DNA from 4 places in the Salinibacillus aidingensis genome. Region 1 is predicted to be linked to each of the others. Evidence: riboswitches for the same ligand, from Rfam matches in the RefSeq annotation. Region 1 holds a riboswitch; each other region holds the start of a gene.
What was found. Region 1 has a riboswitch for S-adenosylmethionine ahead of ACZ5OK_RS03360 (hypothetical protein). Riboswitches for the same ligand answer to the same signal wherever they lie in the genome.
Positions count from the first base shown of each region.

Region 2: linked by a shared signal. The riboswitch ahead of ACZ5OK_RS14845 (MetQ/NlpA family ABC transporter substrate-binding protein) and the one ahead of ACZ5OK_RS03360 (hypothetical protein) in region 1 are both predicted to bind S-adenosylmethionine.
Region 3: linked by a shared signal. The riboswitch ahead of ACZ5OK_RS07185 (O-acetylhomoserine aminocarboxypropyltransferase/cysteine synthase family protein) and the one ahead of ACZ5OK_RS03360 (hypothetical protein) in region 1 are both predicted to bind S-adenosylmethionine.
Region 4: linked by a shared signal. The riboswitch ahead of ACZ5OK_RS13385 (methionine ABC transporter ATP-binding protein) and the one ahead of ACZ5OK_RS03360 (hypothetical protein) in region 1 are both predicted to bind S-adenosylmethionine.

Region 1 is NZ_AP043759.1:601,555-606,125, reverse strand. Features, by position in the region: gene ACZ5OK_RS03375 (serine hydrolase) at 1-159, shown strand, start outside; gene ACZ5OK_RS03370 (serine hydrolase) at 93-479, shown strand; gene ACZ5OK_RS03365 (hypothetical protein) at 493-1,293, opposite strand; gene ACZ5OK_RS03360 (hypothetical protein) at 1,393-1,710, opposite strand; SAM riboswitch class I at 1,883-1,985, opposite strand; gene ACZ5OK_RS03355 (FAD-binding oxidoreductase) at 2,061-3,422, opposite strand; gene ACZ5OK_RS03350 (MurR/RpiR family transcriptional regulator) at 3,665-4,513, shown strand.
Region 2 is NZ_AP043759.1:2,831,149-2,835,719, forward strand. Features, by position in the region: gene ACZ5OK_RS14840 (methionine ABC transporter ATP-binding protein) at 1-844, opposite strand, end outside; gene ACZ5OK_RS14845 (MetQ/NlpA family ABC transporter substrate-binding protein) at 1,117-1,929, opposite strand; SAM riboswitch class I at 2,027-2,139, opposite strand; gene ACZ5OK_RS14850 (long-chain-fatty-acid--CoA ligase) at 2,463-4,055, opposite strand; gene ACZ5OK_RS14855 (TAXI family TRAP transporter solute-binding subunit) at 4,100-4,571, opposite strand, start outside.
Region 3 is NZ_AP043759.1:1,313,678-1,318,248, reverse strand. Features, by position in the region: gene ACZ5OK_RS07185 (O-acetylhomoserine aminocarboxypropyltransferase/cysteine synthase family protein) at 187-1,479, opposite strand; SAM riboswitch class I at 1,638-1,751, opposite strand; gene ACZ5OK_RS07180 (yteA family sporulation protein) at 2,002-2,787, shown strand; gene ACZ5OK_RS07175 (M20/M25/M40 family metallo-hydrolase) at 2,826-3,815, opposite strand; gene ACZ5OK_RS07170 (hypothetical protein) at 4,086-4,508, shown strand.
Region 4 is NZ_AP043759.1:2,508,730-2,513,300, forward strand. Features, by position in the region: gene ACZ5OK_RS13375 (MetQ/NlpA family ABC transporter substrate-binding protein) at 1-109, opposite strand, end outside; gene ACZ5OK_RS13380 (methionine ABC transporter permease) at 125-790, opposite strand; gene ACZ5OK_RS13385 (methionine ABC transporter ATP-binding protein) at 783-1,811, opposite strand; SAM riboswitch class I at 2,110-2,226, opposite strand; SAM riboswitch class I at 2,298-2,423, opposite strand; gene ACZ5OK_RS13390 (thioredoxin family protein) at 2,548-2,868, opposite strand; gene ACZ5OK_RS13395 (toprim domain-containing protein) at 2,855-3,229, opposite strand; gene gcvH (glycine cleavage system protein GcvH) at 3,419-3,805, opposite strand; gene ACZ5OK_RS13405 (arsenate reductase family protein) at 3,832-4,191, opposite strand; gene ACZ5OK_RS13410 (acyl-CoA dehydrogenase family protein) at 4,367-4,571, opposite strand, start outside.

The DNA of each region.
Region 1 (4,571 bases):
TCTATCACTAAAGTATTTACTGCTTCATTATTAACGAAGGCAATTGCTGAGAATAAGCTCGACCCTAATCATCCTATTGATCAACATCTTCCATCATTGGCAGACTACGAGTCTTTAAAGAAACACTTGCGGGAGCCGGAGCCCTACGATCTACCATAAAAGATCAGTTATCGTTTCTTGCCAGTCATCTAGGAACATCCGGGGATAAATTCCATGATATTTTGGCACAGACACACTCCGTTCAATTTGAAGATAAGACGGGTATATGCCTAGGTATGAATTGGATTATTGATAAAGAAAAAGGTGTCATTTGGCACAATGGAGGAACAGGTGGATATTCCAGCTTCATAGGCTTTAACAAAGAAAAACAGTCAGGTGTTGTCATTCTTTCAAATTATGCACCAAGTTTTTCTAAAAAGGACTCCCTTGACCACATTGGGTTTAACATATTAGAAAAGCTTTGCTCGAATGAACTCTAGATGTTTTCTCACATTAACTCTGTCTTCTCAAAACCAGCAGCAAATCATACAGCTGCTCCGCCTTTTGATAGGCTCCCTTTACGCTGCTGTCGTTTCGGCTCAATGAACCCTTATATAAATCAAAAATGATCGTCGGTTCGTTTGTGTCATTGACGACAATGTGTAAGGAAATACGTTCTACCCGATCTTCAACACGATGTTTCTTACGGCGACCGCCAATGACTGCTCCAACACCGCCGCCAATTGCTCCACCAAGAATTGCACCCGATGTACTGATACCTGTTGAAGATTTAATAACCTGCTTATCATCTTTAGTCATTTGTACATCAAGAATCTCCCTGATTGGATATATACGGCGGTGGTCTGTGCCATTTAAATATGCGATTTTTTCTGCATCCTCATCAATAGCGAGTACCTGCTTTTTCTCACCGTCAAATTGGTGAGATATCTCAAAGTTTTTCTGTTCCTGCAGATTTTTAATCGCTTGCTCTTTATCCTCTTCTTCCTCTTTCGCTGTTTGATCAACACCAAGGATAAAGAAACTGCCGATAAGAAATATGACCCCAAGGATCCAGTGAACTTGAAATCCCCAAATCGTAGCTGCCATGAGGAACAATCCCCCGATGACATTTAAAGTGGACCAGTTCCATATCACAAGTCCAGCCCCTGCCAAAAGCGCCACAGCTCCCATCAAGGGATGAATAATAAATGCCCAGATGATTAATCCGATTAATGCAAAAAAACCAAAGCATCCTATAATCATTCCTGTTTGCTCCCCTGCTGCAATCGTAAGACGGCCGTTCACTTTGACCATTCTCACCACTTTGTCAAACTAATTATACAAATTAATAGTGAATAACTGAAGACGAAAGCTCGGCAGGTGCTGTACTTTTTCAATTCGCAAAAATGTTTTTTATCGTCCATCGCCTCCACTGTTTTGATTTATAACTTCCATATCCGTTCTTTTTCCTGTCACCAAATCGATCATTACCTGCTGCGCCTCTTCATGACTTTTAAAGTTTCCGAGAGTTTTGACAACCTTATATCCATCACCAGTTTTCTGTATGCCATATTCAAAGCTTAATGTCTTTTTACTTTCCATTTCCTTTTCATCCTTCTTTCTCTCTGTATTTTTCTTGGCTAGTAGTTTTTCCTGATTGTACTCCATCACTGGCTTGATAAACTTCTGATACCTCTCTTTTTTAAAAGCTTCCAATTCTTCCTGTGTCATATTCTTTGTGATCTCGGTAACCGGTTTTCCCTGCTTCCTGATTTCTTTTGCTTCTTCCTCGGATAATTCAATAACTTTTCCATTTTAATAAAAACGTCCATTTGACTCACTCCTTTACAGGTATAAAAAAAGCTTCTTTATGCCCTGAATGCATAAAGAAGCTTCTCCTCCGTATCTATCATTCAAAGCACAGGCTTTGCTGGTAGGAGCACCTTGCGTAAAGCAGGTTGCTGTGACGTCAACGAGCCAGATCTCTCAGTCACTCTGGATATCCTATTCAATTATTTTAATCCTATCATATTTTTAGTCCGTTGAACAGAGTTTTACGGTTGACCACTACGATCAAAACATTAGAAAACCTTCCCTGGATTCAAGCGATTGTCCGGATCAATAGCTCTTTTTACTTTACGCATTAATTGGATTTCCACTGGCTGACTCATTTTCTCCAAATATCCCTTTTTAATGACACCAATGCCATGCTCAGCAGAAGGGAGACCGCCTAATTCATGAACTTTGCTGTAGAGATCATCCAGATAGGCTTTTCGTTTTGTCTGCCAGGCAGCTTCATCCATTCCTTCTTTCATTAGGACCGTATGAATATTTCCATCTCCGGCATGGCCGAAGTTTATCACGTTTATCCCATGCTTTTCCTGCAATTCCTTCGTATAACTGATCATCTCAGCAAATCGATTAATTGGTACGACTTCATCCAGCATTTCGAACTCTGTAAATTGCATTAAGGCTACTAAAATATGATCACGCAGGAACCAGGCTTTTTCCTCCTCTTCCGGCGTGGATAACGGAAGGATTTCCGCCGCCTGTCCTTTTAATAGATTTTCTGTAAAACTGACCCTGCGTGAAAGGTCCTCCTGCTCATTACTATCCAACGTCATTAAGATGTAGGCGTCTCCCTTTTGACTTGGCAGCTTCTTTTCCGTAAATTTCTCACTATATTCAATGGTTCCCCGTTCAAATAGTTCTAAAGCTGCAGGTTCCACCCCATTTTTTAAAATCGATAATACACCATTAGTAGCCGCTTTTAACGAATCAAAAGCCAGTATCACAGACTGCTTATATTTTGGCATCGGAAGTACTTTCAGCTTTATCCTGGTTGTAATTCCCAGGGTTCCTTCTGAGCCGATAAAGAGATCCTTTAAGTCATAGCCGGAACTGTCCTTGATATTCAGGCTTCCTAATGTGGCTTTTTGACCATCCGGCAATACAACATCAAGCTCACGTACATAATCCCTCGTGGTGCCGTATTTCACCGCACGCATACCACCTGCATTTGTAGCTATATTACCGCCTATGGTTGAATTTTTTGAGCCAGGGTCAGGTGGGTAAAAATAGCCTTTCCTTTCCACAAATTCCTGAATTTCCTGTAGTTTTACACCTGGTTCTACCGTTAACGTCATCGTCTCTTCATCCAGATCAAGAATCCGGTTCATCCGGTGAACATCAATGATTACTTCTCCACCCTTAGTTGGCACCTGAGATCCGGCTACACCTGTTCCAGCTCCCCGTGCAATAATCGTAAGGTCCTCCTGGTTGGCATAGGTGACTAAATCTATAATTTCCTGTTCCAATTCCGGTAATGCTACAGCTTTTACAGCAGCAACATCTTTCCAGGAATGATCGGTTTTATAGGCTTCGGGAACATCCTTATCCAGAAAAAGACGTTCATGATCAGGAATAATCGTCTGCAATTTCATGTAAAAATCTCCTTTTGATAGATTCGAAAAATTCTAAGCTGTCTCACGATTTTATCGTAAGCGTTTGCAATTTATTTTTCAAGTAGATAATTTTTCAAGTTTTTTCAAAGAGTAACAGAAAAGTTCGTCTGCGCTCTGCCTTTAAAGCTCATCCTTTGCAGCAATCAATTTAAACGGATTGTACAACTCGGCTAAATATTCTGTATAATATTGATTATTATATAAAGAGAGGAACATTGTATATGGGCACATTACTGAACAGAATTAAAGGAAACCTCCCCTCCCTTTCTGAAGCAGAAAAAAAGATGGGATTATATGTATTGGAAAATCCGGACCTTGTTCCAAATATGACAACAAAGGAGCTTGCCCAGAAGTCAGGAACGAGTGAATCAAGTGTAGTCCGTTTCTGCAAATCTATTGGGATTGGCAGCTTCAAAACGTTTAAACTGGAGTTAGTCAAAGAATTAGCCATGAGTGAGGATAATCTGACAGACTTTAATTTTTTGCAGGATAAAAGTGAGCCCTATGACATTTTTCAAAAAGTAACCCACGTTAATACATCTGCCATTGAGGCCATTTCTACGTCTTTGGATCGCAGGGAGTTTGAGAATGCCGTTGATACTATCCAACACGCGAACAGGCTCGTTTTCTATGGCGTTGGCGGTTCAGCAACGGCAGCTGTCGATGGGTTTTATAAATTCACAAAATTAGGCTATCCATGTACAGCTCATCATGATTTTCACTTTCTGCTATCCTCCATTCCCTATTTAAAGAAAAACGATATCATAATCGCCATTAGTATGTCTGGTAAAACGAAAGATGTATTGGAATTATCCCGATTTGCCCAAAAAGAAGAGGCAACGGTCATTGCGATCACGAACCTGGATAAATCACCGCTTTATAAAGAAGCTGATATTCGCCTGTGCACCCCCATAGTTGAACATGATTACAGAATTGGAAGTATTCCGTCCAGAATGACCCAGCTGACGATTATTGACGCTCTGTATCTCAGTGTTTTCAAGGCAATGGGTGAGGATGTCCTGCCTCAATATCATGAAGCCAGAAATGAAGTTGTTCGACTTAGAAGATAATGATCTGATTCTTCAAGGAATGATTTTTTGACTTATATGAAACTTAATTTCATAAATT
Region 2 (4,571 bases), 1.3 Mb from region 1:
TAACAATAGCCAGAGCTGGTTCCTCGCTTGAATCTCCCGTGAATTTTAACGAATAAATCTTACCTGTTTCTTTTAACGAATCAATCATGTCATTGGATAATGGATGGTTGAAAATACCATTCACAAATTTTTTCGTCGTTTCATGTTTTGGTGATGTAAAGACATCAAGGGTTTTCCCTTGTTCCACCACTTCTCCATTTTCCATGACAGCTACTCGATCACAAATCCGTTGAATCACATGCATCTCATGAGTAATCAGCAAAATTGTAATCCCTAACTCTTTGTTGATTCTTAACAGTAAATCAAGGATAGCATCGGTTGTGTCCGGATCCAGCGCACTCGTCCCTTCATCACTTAACAGCACTTCTGGTTCATGGGAAAGCGCTCGTGCAATCGCAACTCTCTGCTTTTGCCCTCCAGATAACTGTGCCGGATAGGTATCCGCCTTATCACTTAACCCGACAATATCTAAATAACGATTGACCCGCTCTTTAATATCCTTTTTCGGAACCCCGGTAAGCTTTAAGGGAATCGCAACATTGTCATAAACGGTTGCGGTTTTTAATAGATTAAAACCCTGAAAAATCATTCCAATTTTTCGTCTTGCTTTTAACAATTCATTAGGAGATAAAGAGGTTAAATCCGTCCCATCCATACTTACCGTACCTGATGTCGGTTTTTCCAGTAGATTCACATTCCGAACCAATGTACTTTTACCAGCACCACTATAACCAATCACCCCAAAAATCTCCCCTTTTTTCACCTCAAGAGAGACATCCTTCAAGGCCTCTATTGGCCCGTTTTCTGTTTGAAATGTTTTTGAAAGGTGGTCAATCTTAATCATGTAGAATCTCCTTCCTTCTGTTTAAAGAAAACTCGGCAAATTTTATATCTGAGATCTCAAAAGGATTTCATCATTCACCCAATGTTTATAAAGTGAAACTTCCATCAGTGGGGGACTTTCCATCCCCACTGATAGTTAGTTGAACTTATCAGGAATTTACTGGCCCCCACTTAGTCCTGTTGGGGTACCCTCAAGACTTGAAACGGGGTATTACGACCAGTTCATGCGTGATAAAAAGAAAGAGCCGCATTGTGCAGCTCATTTCCTTGTTGTTACCAGGATACGACCACGGAACCGGCAAACTCTTCTTCAACAAATTGCTTGACTTTATCTGAATGGTACGCATTAATGAATTTCTCAATAACCGGATCATCCTGGTTTTCACTGCGAACTGCGATAAGGTTTACCCATGGTGAATCTTTTGGTTCAATAACAATCGCATCCTCTGTTGGAACGTAGCCAGCTTCCATAGCGTAATTAGTATTAATCGCAGCAGCGGCCAGTTCACCAAGCTGACGCGGAATTTGTGCTGCTTCCAATTCAACAAATTCCAGTCCTCGTTTATTTTCCTTAATATCCTTCACAGAAGCGTTTGCCCCCACCTCTTCCGGCAGAGTAATTAATCCTGCCTGCTCGAACAGCATTAATGCACGTGCTCCATTTGTAGGGTCATTCGGTAAGCCAACTTTATCGCCTTCTTTTAACTCACTAATATCAGAAATCTTTTCGGAATAGATCCCCATTGGAAAGTTTACAGTTTTCGCAACCTCAACAAGGTCAAGATCACGATCCTCCACCATTTGATCCAGGAACGGCTTATGCTGATAGCTGTTAGCATCTAAATCCCCTTCTGCCAGCGCGGTATTGGGGGTAATATAATCGCTAATGACTTCAATTTGAATGTCTAAACCATCTTCTGCCGCAACTTCTTTCACAACTTCCATAATTTCCTCATGTGGACCGGCTGTGACTCCTACTTTCAAAGAATCCTCGCTCAATGTGGATGTCTCAGCATCACCAGCCCCACAGCCTGAAATCATAGCTGCAATAAAAATGACAGATAAAAGACCAAATACTTTTTTCATGTTTTTCTCTCCCTTTTGTTTTAAAAATTATGTAGTATAAAGAAAAGCCCCTCCATAAAAATGGAGAGGCTTATACACAAATAAATATAATCGACCTCTCTCATCTATCAAAACATCAACAGTTTTGCAGGAAGTAGCACCTTTTCTTACATTTGTAAGAACGGTTGCCGGGCGTCATCGGTCCTGTCCCTCAGCCACTCTTGATAAGAGATTTTCATATTATTCAATTATCGAACGTTTTATCGGCATCTTCCGAAAAAAGATTAATGTCATTGTATAGGAGGGAAAATCAGCTGTCAATGGAAAATTAGAAAAATTATGTTTTCTTTGCGTTGGTTTTATTTTATTCAAAGGCAAAAAATCCTCAATGTTTTCAGGATAGATGCGTTATCCATATCAAAACAGGCAGAGCTGATCTTCCATTCAGCTCTGCCTGTTCATAGCAGGGTTGTCCATAAGTGTACCTGGTACGTGTCTTCATTTGTGAAACATTTTGTGAAACAAGATTTTTCGGGGCGTGACAGGCACCAACTCTACTGCTTCTTCTTCTCCTGCTCTACTAATTTCCGTTTTAATAGTTTTCCGACTGTATTTCTTGGCAGTTCGGCACATATCTCATATTGTTTAGGGACTTTATAGTGGGTTAAATTGCGGTAACAATGGCCTTTTAATTCTTCAAGCTCTATGGTGTGACCGGCTTTTGGGACCACATAGGCTTTGACTACCTCGCCCTGGTCCGGGTCAGGGATACCGACGACAGCGGATTCCAGTATGTCGGGGTGGTCGTATAAAACACTTTCGATTTCCTGTGGATAGATATTAAACCCACCATTGATGATCATTTCTTTTTTTCTTCCTACAATGTAGAAGTAACCCTCTTCATCTGACATGGCTAAATCTCCTGTGTATAGCCATCCGTTTCGTAATGCTTGATTGGTTTCCTCTTCATTCTGAAAATACCCTTTCATGATTTGCGGTCCCTTAATGATTAACTCACCAACACTATGCTCCGGCAGTTCCTTATGATCTTCATCAACAACCTTACAGTCTGTCCCTGGGAGCGGGATGCCGATGCTTCCGACTTTTCGGACACCGCTCGCCGGGTTCCGGTGTGTGGAGGGTGAGGCTTCTGTCAGACCAAAGCCTTCACCGATGATCGCTCCTGTTAAGCCCTCGAACCTTCTTATAATTTCAATCGGCAGCGGGGCTGAGCCGCTGGAACAGATTTTCAAGCAATCCAAACCATAGGATTCGACATCCGGGTGATTGACAAACGCATTGTACATCCCGGGCACACCAGGAAAAAATGTGGGCTGATACTTCTTAATCTTCTCCAGCACATCGTCAACCTGGAATTTTTTGATTAATAGAATTGATGCCCCGACATAGACTCCGAGATTCATCGCACTTGTCATAGCATACACGTGATAGAGCGGGGTAGCGGTCAGAACCACCTCCTGACCAGCCTGCATCTTGTTCCCATACATCTCCTTACTTTGGAAAACATTGGCTACCAGGTTGAAGTGGGTTAACATCGCTCCCTTCATCTTCCCTGTTGTTCCGCCTGTGTATTGAATCACCGCAACATCATCCCTCGGTGAGATTGGAATCTCCCTGGTGATTGGCGTGGAATTCCTGATTAAAAAATCTAAGGACTGAGGGGGGTCATCCTTGGATCCTGATACAAAGACATGGCCGAACTTATACATCTCATTGACCTGATGGACGGTTTTCAGGTTATCCTGTTCAGCTATTAAATAGTTCATATTTGCATCACTTGCAATGTGTAATAGTTCTCTGGCGGTATAACGCGGGTTAATTTGAACGACAATCAACCCCAATCGCATGGCGGCATAATAAGCAATCATGTAGTCAGGGTGATTGGGCAGCATTAACCCTATTCTTTCCCCTTTACGTAATCCCATAGCATCCCATGCCGCCGCGAGCCGATCCACTTTATCCTTAAATTCCTCGTAGGAGAATGGTCTGTCTTCAGCAATAATGGCTGTGCGGCTTCCAAACTTTTCAACAGTTCTCTCCAGCAGAGAATAGAGCGGGACTTCCGGACATACAATATTTGGATTCACTTCCGGTGGATAGGCTTTATACCATCTGGGTTCCTGCACATGTTTCAATCCCTTCACCCCCTTTTAAACCTCGCAAAGCCAAATCACTCCAAGACCCCAACTTCCTGGTAATATTTTTTAGCTCCAGGGTGCAGGTTCTCAGGGTTAATTCCGTCAAGAGCTGTATCCTTGGTAAAATGTTTTGCTCTTTTAGGTATTTGATCTTCAAACTTCGGAATGTTGTCCCAGAATATCTTCGTCAGGTTGTAAGCATAGTCTTCCTCAATATCACTTCTGGCTGTCAGCATGGTAACCATTGTGTATGTCGGGATGGCTTCATCCTGTTCCTTATAGGTACCAGCCGGCAGATCTCCTGAAGCAATACCGACCCCTTTTTCTTTGATGCTCTGAAGCCTTTCTTCGTCAATAGGGATGACCTTAATGGGCTTCGTGATCTCAATTTCCTGTAAAGCGGGGATGAATGGGGCCCCGCCGCCGACAAATACATCCACATTGTTGTCTTTTAACATCGAAGCGCCATCCGAATAGTTTCCGTAAGAGATTTTACCGCCAGCT
Region 3 (4,571 bases), 710 kb from region 1:
CGCTGGGCGCTGGAGCCGGACGTGGCCTCACATGACTTATGATCTAAAAGTCGGATATTTTATATTTTCCAACAGCATGACAAAAAACCTGAATTTTTATTTGTTTGCATAAAAAATGGGTGACTCCTGATTCCGGAGTCACCCTACTTACGTTTGACTGATAAATGTCATTTTTTCTTTGATAAATTATACTGGCTCTTTGACGGCTGCTTTGATGGCCTGATCTAAATCATGAATGAGGTCTTTTGTTGACTCTAAGCCGACGGAAAGACGGATAAATTCCTCTGTCACGCCTGCCTGCTTTAACTCTTCTTCATTTAGCTGCTGATGTGTCGTTGAGGCTGGATGAATGATTAAGGATTTTGCATCGCCCACATTTGCCAGGTGTGAAAATAGCTGGACATTGTCAACAACTTTACGTCCATCCTCACGGTCCCCTTTAATTCCAAAGACGACAATCGATCCTGCTCCCTGATCAAAATATTTTTCTGCCAGTGCATGGGAAGGATGACTGCTCAGCCCCGGGTGAGCCACCCACTCTATGTTCTCATGGTTTTCCAGGAATTTCGCGATTTCCAGAGCATTTTCATTATGTTTAGGAACACGGAGATGCAGGGTTTCCAAACCTTGCAGCAATTGGAATGCACTTTGCGGACTTAAGCATGGTCCAAAGTCACGAAGAAGCTGTACACGAAGCTTCGTACCAAAGGCTGCTTCCCCGAGCTCTGAAAATACGAGATTATGATAGCTTGGATCAGGCTCTGTAAAATCAGGGAATTTGTCATTGTTCCAGTCAAAGCTTCCGCCATCTACAACAACTCCGGCAATGACCGTTCCGTGGCCCCCAATCCATTTTGTAGCGGAATGAATAACGACATCTGCTCCGTATTCAATAGGCCGGCAGGAATAAGGAGTGGCAAATGTGTTATCAATAAGTAATGGAATTCCGTTTTCATGAGCAATAGCGGCTACTGCTTCAATGTCTAAAATATGAAGACTTGGATTTCCGATTGTCTCAGCAAATACGGCTTTGGTTTTGTCTGTAATGGCCTCTCTGAAGTTTTCCGGATCTTTAGGGTCCACAAATTTTACATTGATTCCGTATTTCGGCAAGGTATGGTTAAACAGGTTATAGGTTCCCCCATATAGGTCCGTGGCAGCAACAATTTCATCTCCAGCTCTGGCAAGATTAAAAATGGATAAGGAAATAGCTGCCATCCCTGATGATAATCCAACCGCATTGGTTCCACCCTCTAAAAGCGCGATTCGTTTTTCAAAAACATCAACGGTTGGGTTCATAATTCGGGAATAAATATTTCCTTCTTCTTTAAGACCAAATAAGTTCTGGGCATGTTCTGTATCACGAAATGCGTATGAGGTCGTTTGATAAATCGGAACTGCGCGGGAACCTGTTGTTGGATCCGGCTCCTGACCTCCATGTAAATGTAATGTTTCCAATCCAAATTTTTCCTGACTCATTTTACCACTCCTTTAATAGTTTTTGTAAAAAATCTCTTCCTTACTCCGTTTTAACGCATGATTTGAATGTCCAGAGCGTTAAAGTGCTCAAATAAGGGATAAGAGGGAAAATGAAAAACCCTCTTCAATAAGAAGAGGGTTGTAAGTTCCAATTCCTCCTCTTATCTTTCAGATCCGTTTGTCAGATCTGCAGGACTTAGCACCTTTTCAAGTCGTCACTTGAAGGTTGCCGGGCTTCACAGGGCCTTTCCCTCCGCCACTCTGGATAAGAGATCTTTTATTGTTCTTCCGGCGAAACGCTTGATGATTCGTCTCACTTTTTTAATTTCCTTCGCCTGTGCGAAATGAAATGTTAATAAAGAGTATAGAGAAGAATAAATCTTCTGTCAATTGTTTTTCTGAATTTTTTATAAAAATTTTTCATTCCATCATTTAGTAGTTCCTCTTAGATTTACCTTTATTTTTTCCTTAAATTCAACAGACAATAGTCATATAAGATTGTTTCAGGAAGGAGTTATGATCATGCTGACAAATGAGCAAATGTCCACCTTCCGTTCACAGCTGCAGAAGGCCAAAGAGGATATTGAAAAGCGGTTAAAAGAAAATGATCATTTTGATATAGAAAATGGCCATTATCATCAATCCATGGGAGAATTGTCCAGCTATGACAATCATCCTGCTGATGAAGGGTCGGCATTATATGAACGTGAAAAAGATATTGCCCTGAATGACCATGCTGAGGATGAATTAAAAAATATTGAACATGCGTTAAAGGCTATCGATGAAGGCACATATGGAACCTGCCAGGTATGTGGAAAGGAAATCCCGCTGGAGCGCCTGGAAGCCCTCCCGACCACCACCTATTGTGTGGAACACTCCCCTGATCAGGTTTCTTCCACACAGCGTCCTGTGGAGGAAGGCGTGCTTCTGCCCCCATTTGGGAAGTTTGAATATGATGATACAGACACCGAGGCGTTTGATGCAGAAGACTCCTGGCAGGAGGTTGCACAGTGGGGAACCTCCAATTCTCCTTCAGATTTTGCCGTATCTCCCGACCATTATAATGAAACCTACATTGAATCCGATGATCGTGTCGGTTATGTAGAGGATTATGAAAACTTCGCCGGAAATGATATCGAAGGCCGAAACGTCACTGTCTATCCCAGCCCAAGGCATGAAGAATATGAGGAAAACCTGGATGAAGAAGATACCATGAGTGTATTCGGGGATTTAAAGCCTTATGAAATCGATCCTTATACGGAGGAAGTGGCCAAAGAAGAAAAGAGAAATCATTCAGATGATAAATGACAAAACAGCACCGCAGAGGCTGCGGTGCTGTTCTCTGTTTACAACTGCGGCGGTTCATAATCATACTCAACAGGCTCAGGTGCAACATTGGCCCGTTCAAGTGCCGGTGTATCCTTCCGTGCAATTTGATAAACCGCTGCGCCGACAATATTTCCTACATCCTTCAATTTTTCCTTACTGATGTACTGAATAAGATCTTCGTCCGTATGGTACCACGGCTCAAGCGGTGTGTGGATGAATAATGCAGCCGGAATTCCTGCCTCATGGAAGGCGACATGATCACTGCGCCCTAATTCACTATACGGTACGGTTTCACTGACTCTGGATCCGGCAGCGGCACCTAAATCGGTAACGACGTTCTGTTCACCATCAGCCGTAAACATCACAAGATCCCCGGCGTCTGCACTGCCTACCATATCCAGCTGGAACATCGCAACTGTATTGGAAATCTCCTCTTCAGACATGGCTTCTACATACTCCTGCGAGCCGAGCAGCCCATTTTCCTCTGCTCCAAATGCGACAAATTTGATTGTTGTATCGGTTGGAGTATTGGCAAAAACTCTGGCTAACTCAAGCAATGCCCCTGTACCTGAAGCATCATCATTGGCTCCCGGGCCATTAGGAACAGAATCATGGTGGGCACCGATCACAATTTGCTGACCCATATAGTGATTTTTCTTCGGCTCCTTAACAGCTTCCACATTGTATGAGGTAATGTCCTCCCCATACCAGGTTGTAGCGGTAAACTCCTCTACCTTAACACCCTCATATCCATAGCTTTTCAATTGATCCACAAGGTAGTCAACCGTTTGCTGTTCTCCTTCTGATCCAGCAGGTCGTGAGCCAATTTCTTCGGACAGATAGGAAATATGCTCATAGATGTTATCGACTTTTATCCGTTTAACAATTTTGTTATCGAAGGCCTGATCCGATTTTCCATTTGATTGAGCCTCCGCTGAGACGAACACAGGTGTCGCCACCAGCATCATCATCATCATCCAAAGGGCTGATAACTTCATCCTTTTCATTCATACACTCCCTTTCCCCTTTTGTATTTTCATGATTTAACTTCTGCAAATCAGGCATCTGTTCCTTTAAATTTGAAAAAATTGGGAGTATTGGCATAGCGCTGTTTGTATGTACCCTTCATAATGACTAAAACAATGGGTCCATTTCTCGCACAATGATACAAATCTCGTCAATTTCTAACAAATATCCAAAATAAGCAAAAAAATCTGAAACCAACTAGAAGGGATCATCGTCAAATAGAGTAAAGGGAAAATATGGGGAGATTTACGATGAAAAAACTTGGATTTGTGATTTTGCTTTTCATGATTGTGATGACTTTGTTTATACACGATCGGAAAACACCGACAATCAATGAAGTCATGACGGAAGAGCCATCAAAGCTTGCAGGATATTCGGCTGAGCATCAGGAAATGTTATATACAACCAGGGACAAAGAGATCATTCAGCAATTTTTACAAGCACTTGAACAGCTTGAATTTAAAAAGATAAGCTCGAAAGCCTCCACACCTGAACAGGAAGTCCAGCTTTTTAATAAAGAAGGCAAAATGATTGCAGATGTTGAATTTGCAGGAAATCAGCATGTCCGAATTAACGAGGAGACGTTCAGGCTGGATACGTCCTCTTCCCAGGTATTAAAACCCTTTTGGGATCGGTTTTATCATGAGGCCCGGACAGAAAATGTCACCTTTTGATTGCATTTTAAAATTGGTGTTTATCAACTAATGCCTTAATTAAATCCTCCCCTTTCGTTTATT
Region 4 (4,571 bases), 1.6 Mb from region 1:
TTTGGCTATCATCGCCATTTGTGTCTTCCTGTGTACTATCTTGGCCACCACATGCTGCTAAAACAAAAACAAACAAGGAAACAAATAATAATGTGAACAATTTTTTCATTTTTTTCTCTCTCCTTTATCGTTTATCAATTTTTTTAGATAAGAAATCCCCTGCAAATTGGAAAATAAACACAATAATTACAATAAGTACAGTACATGCAAACACAACATCAAAGTCCCAGGCCTGAAACCCTTTCCGATAAGCTAAGTCTCCTAAACCACCGGCACCGATTGCTCCTGCCATAGCTGTAAAGCTAATTAAATTAATGGCTGTTACCGTTAAGCCTGAAATTAAAGCGGGCATAGATTCTGGCAAAAGAACCTTAAATACGATGTGTCTCGTTTTTGCTCCCATTGCTCTGGCTGCTTCAATTACCCCCTTATCCACCTCCTTCAGTGCAATTTCCACAAGCCTTGCATAAAATGGTGCAGCCCCAATGATAAGAGCTGGTAAAGCTGCCTTTGGTCCTCTAATTGTTCCCATCAGCCAATCTGTAAAAGGGAATAAGAGGAGGATCAATATAATAAACGGTATCGCACGAAAGACATTCACAATAGTAGCTGTAATAAAATTCAAACTCCTGTTAAGTATGCCCTGGCGATCCGTCAAAAACAGTAATAATCCAAGTAAAATTCCGAGAATCAATGTTCCAAGGACTGATATCCCTGTCATATAAAGTGTTTGATTTGTCGCGACTTTCAAATCTTCCATAACAACGTTCGGAAACAATTCTCTAAGCATTCTCTTCTACCTCCAGTTCTACCGAGGTTTGCTGTATATATTTAATAGCTTCATTCACTACTTCTTCTGGACCATCCATATGGACATACAAAGTACCATAGGCTCCATCTTTAGTCTGCGTAATGTTCCCCTGTAAAATATTGATTTCAACATTAAACCTTTTTACAAGTTTACTGATTATAGCCTGATTTGCTGTTTCACCAACAAAGTGAAGCCGGAGAACCTTGCCAGATTCATAATTCTTCACGAAATAATGAATGGGGCTCTGCTCCACCTGTTCGCCCATCACCTGCTGTACAAAACGGCGAGTCGTTTTCTCTTTCGGATGCATAAAGACCTCCAGAACCTCACCCTGCTCGATGACTTTCCCATTATCCATAACGGCAACCTGCTGACAAATCTTTTTAATGACATGCATTTCGTGTGTGATGACAATAATGGTAAGCCCAAGCTTTTGATTAATGCTCACCAGCAGATCCAAAATATCATCGGTTGTTTGCGGATCCAGCGCAGAAGTTGCTTCGTCACACAAAAGAACTTTCGGATCATTGGCAAGGGCTCTTGCAATTCCCACTCTTTGCTTTTGCCCTCCACTTAACTGTGAAGGGTAGTAATCTTCTCTGCCTGCAAGACCAACAAGCTCAATCAGCTCCTGAACCTTGCTTTTCCGTTGTTCCTTTGGTATCCCGGCAATTTCAAGTGGAAAGGCGATATTGTCAAATACAGTTCTGGACCACAGGAGATTGAAATGCTGAAAAATCATTCCAATTTTTTGTCTTTCATTACGTAATTCTTTATTACTTAAATTCGTCATGTCCTTTTCATTCATGATGATTTTGCCGTCTGTCGGCTCTTCCAAACGGTTAAGCAGACGAATAAATGTACTTTTACCGGCACCACTATAGCCGATAACTCCAAAGATTTCTCCCTGATTTATCGAAAGGTCTATGTTATCAACGGCCGTTACATCATCCCGGTTTTTACTTTTATATATTTTTGAAAGGTTTTTAATGGAAATCACTTTTACTCACCCTCTTCATGATTGCGTTTTGATTAGAACAAAGGCGGAAGCGCCCGTTTAGCGACGTACGGACTGGACTGAGCCGTAGGAGATAAAGGAAACACGACGAACCTTGTAAGTCAATGTTGACTTATCGGACGGAGGTGAAGGAAGTCTCGCTAGTCGCTGGGCGCCGGAGCCGGACGTGGCCTCATTTGTTTTTCTTATCCACAATTTGCCTATTTTATAATTTCCTAAACAATTATTAAAAAGCTTTTCCGTTCACAAGAGAACAGAAAAGCCTGGATTATCTTCTGTTCTCTTATCTGTCAAAGCTATACGCTTTGCAGGAATTGGCACCTTCTCAAACAAAACATTTTTGTCTGATGGTTGCCGGGCTTCATCAGGCCAGTCCCTCCGCCACTCGTGATAAGAGATCTATTCACTTATTCAATTAAAAATCCCTCTTCCATAAGAAGAGGGATAAACACAAACCGATTATCTCTCTTCTTATCTATCAAAGCCAGCGCTCTAACTTTGAAGGATTTGGCACCGTTTCAAATCATAGACAAAGAATGATTTGAAGGTTGCCGGGCTTCACAGGGCCAGTCCCTCCACCTCTCTTGATAAGACGAGATTCATATTTTTATTGAATAATTGATATATTAGCATAGTCTGTTAGAACCAGTCAACAGTTTTCGCTGAATATCTTTTGTTTTTTCACGTATTTATTTCCCGGGAAATCTGACATATGCTGTCATTCTTTGTCAGCTGTATACTTAAGCAGTTTCTCATACATAAATGGGACAGAATGGAATGCATAGGTTTTATCTAAAATCTGTCCTTCCTGTATAATAGCCAGACATGGAACACTTTCAATTTGATAGTTCTGCATAAAACCAGGGAACAGCGAGGCATTCATCGTATGAAAGTCTGGGAGATTTTCTATATTCTCCAGCGTCTCCAGCATTTTCCCCGCCACTTTACACGTCCCGCAAAAAGGTGTGTATAGAAAAATAAATTGCTTATATTGACTTTCCAGAATAATGGGCAAGTCTTTTTCGTTAATTTCCTGCATGATAACCATACCCCTTTAGAAAATCCGTGTGTACTTTAAGATTTGCGGATGCTAAGACAGAGGCTAATTCATGATTCGGGGTTGTTTCTACTTCCCGAAAAGAACGATCTACATATAAATGAATAGCATGGGGGAGCTCTTGTCTAAGTTGATTTCTGAGCTTATGTCCAGGATCATCTGCATCCACTAAAATATAAACTTCCTTGTCATTCAGGAAGTGTTCGTCTACAAGAGCTTCCAACCGATCCATACTTATCGTACCATTTGTGTAAAGAATCTGCAGAGGCTCGTTGATTATTTCTTTCACTTTTTTATAATCGGAACGCCCTTCGACAATGATGACTTTCTCTACCTCGATCATAACAATCACCACAACATTATATGTAATTATTAATCTTATAGATAGGAAAATTATAAGGCATTTACTGGCCGCTTATCCCCCACTTTGTCTTGTTAGGTTACCCTTAAGATTTGAAGTACGGGATTACGGACGGTTAATGCGTAATAAAAAGGCAGCGTGTGCACACTGCCTGTCTCTTTAAGCCACATATTATTCTTCTTCGTTGACCATTTTTTCATACGCTTCTGCTGACATTAATTGGTCTAACTTTGGCTCTCCGTCCGGTTCAATAACGATCATCCATGCTTTTTCGTATGGAGATTCATTAACAAATTCCGGACTATCATCCAAATCCTCATTAATCTCAACCACTTTTCCTCCTACCGGGGCATACAGCTCGGAAACGGTCTTCACAGATTCAACACTTCCGAATGGTTCATCGGCCTCTACTTCATCCCCCACTTCCGGAAGTTCCACAAATACGACGTCTCCTAATTCAGATTGAGCAAATTCCGTGATTCCTATACGAAGTTTATTCCCTTCCACTTTTACCCATTCATGTTCTTCTGAATAGTATAGATCCTTTGGTAAACTCATTCTATTCCCTCCAATTTATTCCTATATTATGAATTCCATGCTTGTTCAAATGAATCTTCTTTAAAACCTACCGTAACCTGGTCACCATCTGTAACAATTGGCCTTTTGATTAGCATTCCATCTGATGCCAGCCAATCAATCATTTCTTCATTCGTTGCCTCTTTTATCTTATCTTTTAAACCGAGTTCACGATACTTTTTTCCACTTGTATTAAAGAATTTCTTAGTAGGAAGACCGCTTTTCTCGACAAGAGATGCAAGCTCCTCTTTTGATGGTGGATTGTCGACGATATGTATGGATTCATAATCAATCTTATGTTCGTCCAGCCACTTAAGGGCCTTTTTACAAGTCCCGCATTTCGGATACTGATATACTTTTAAGGACATCGTTTTACCCCCTCCAGCTCAATTATCAATATTTTAACATATTCCTGCTCCCATTATCACCTTTCATGAATCAAAAGCGAGAGCGCCCGTTGGTCCAAGTCCATTGCCAGAGACCTAACAAAAAACAGACCCTTTACTTTTAGGGTAAAGGGTCCGTTTATCAGTCAAACAAAGCTTATACGGTATACTTCTCTTCATTAATGGCTGTTTCTGCAATTTCACGTTTCTTTGCAATGACATTCGTAGGGTCATGACGGGTAAGCTTTCTTAAGGCAGATAGCATCATGCGCAGCTGATCCCCTGTTTCACTGGCTACTAATGTTTCTTTTGCATGAGCTTCGATACGGTTAAATGCTTCCTGAGTAAAGACCTGTGTATAT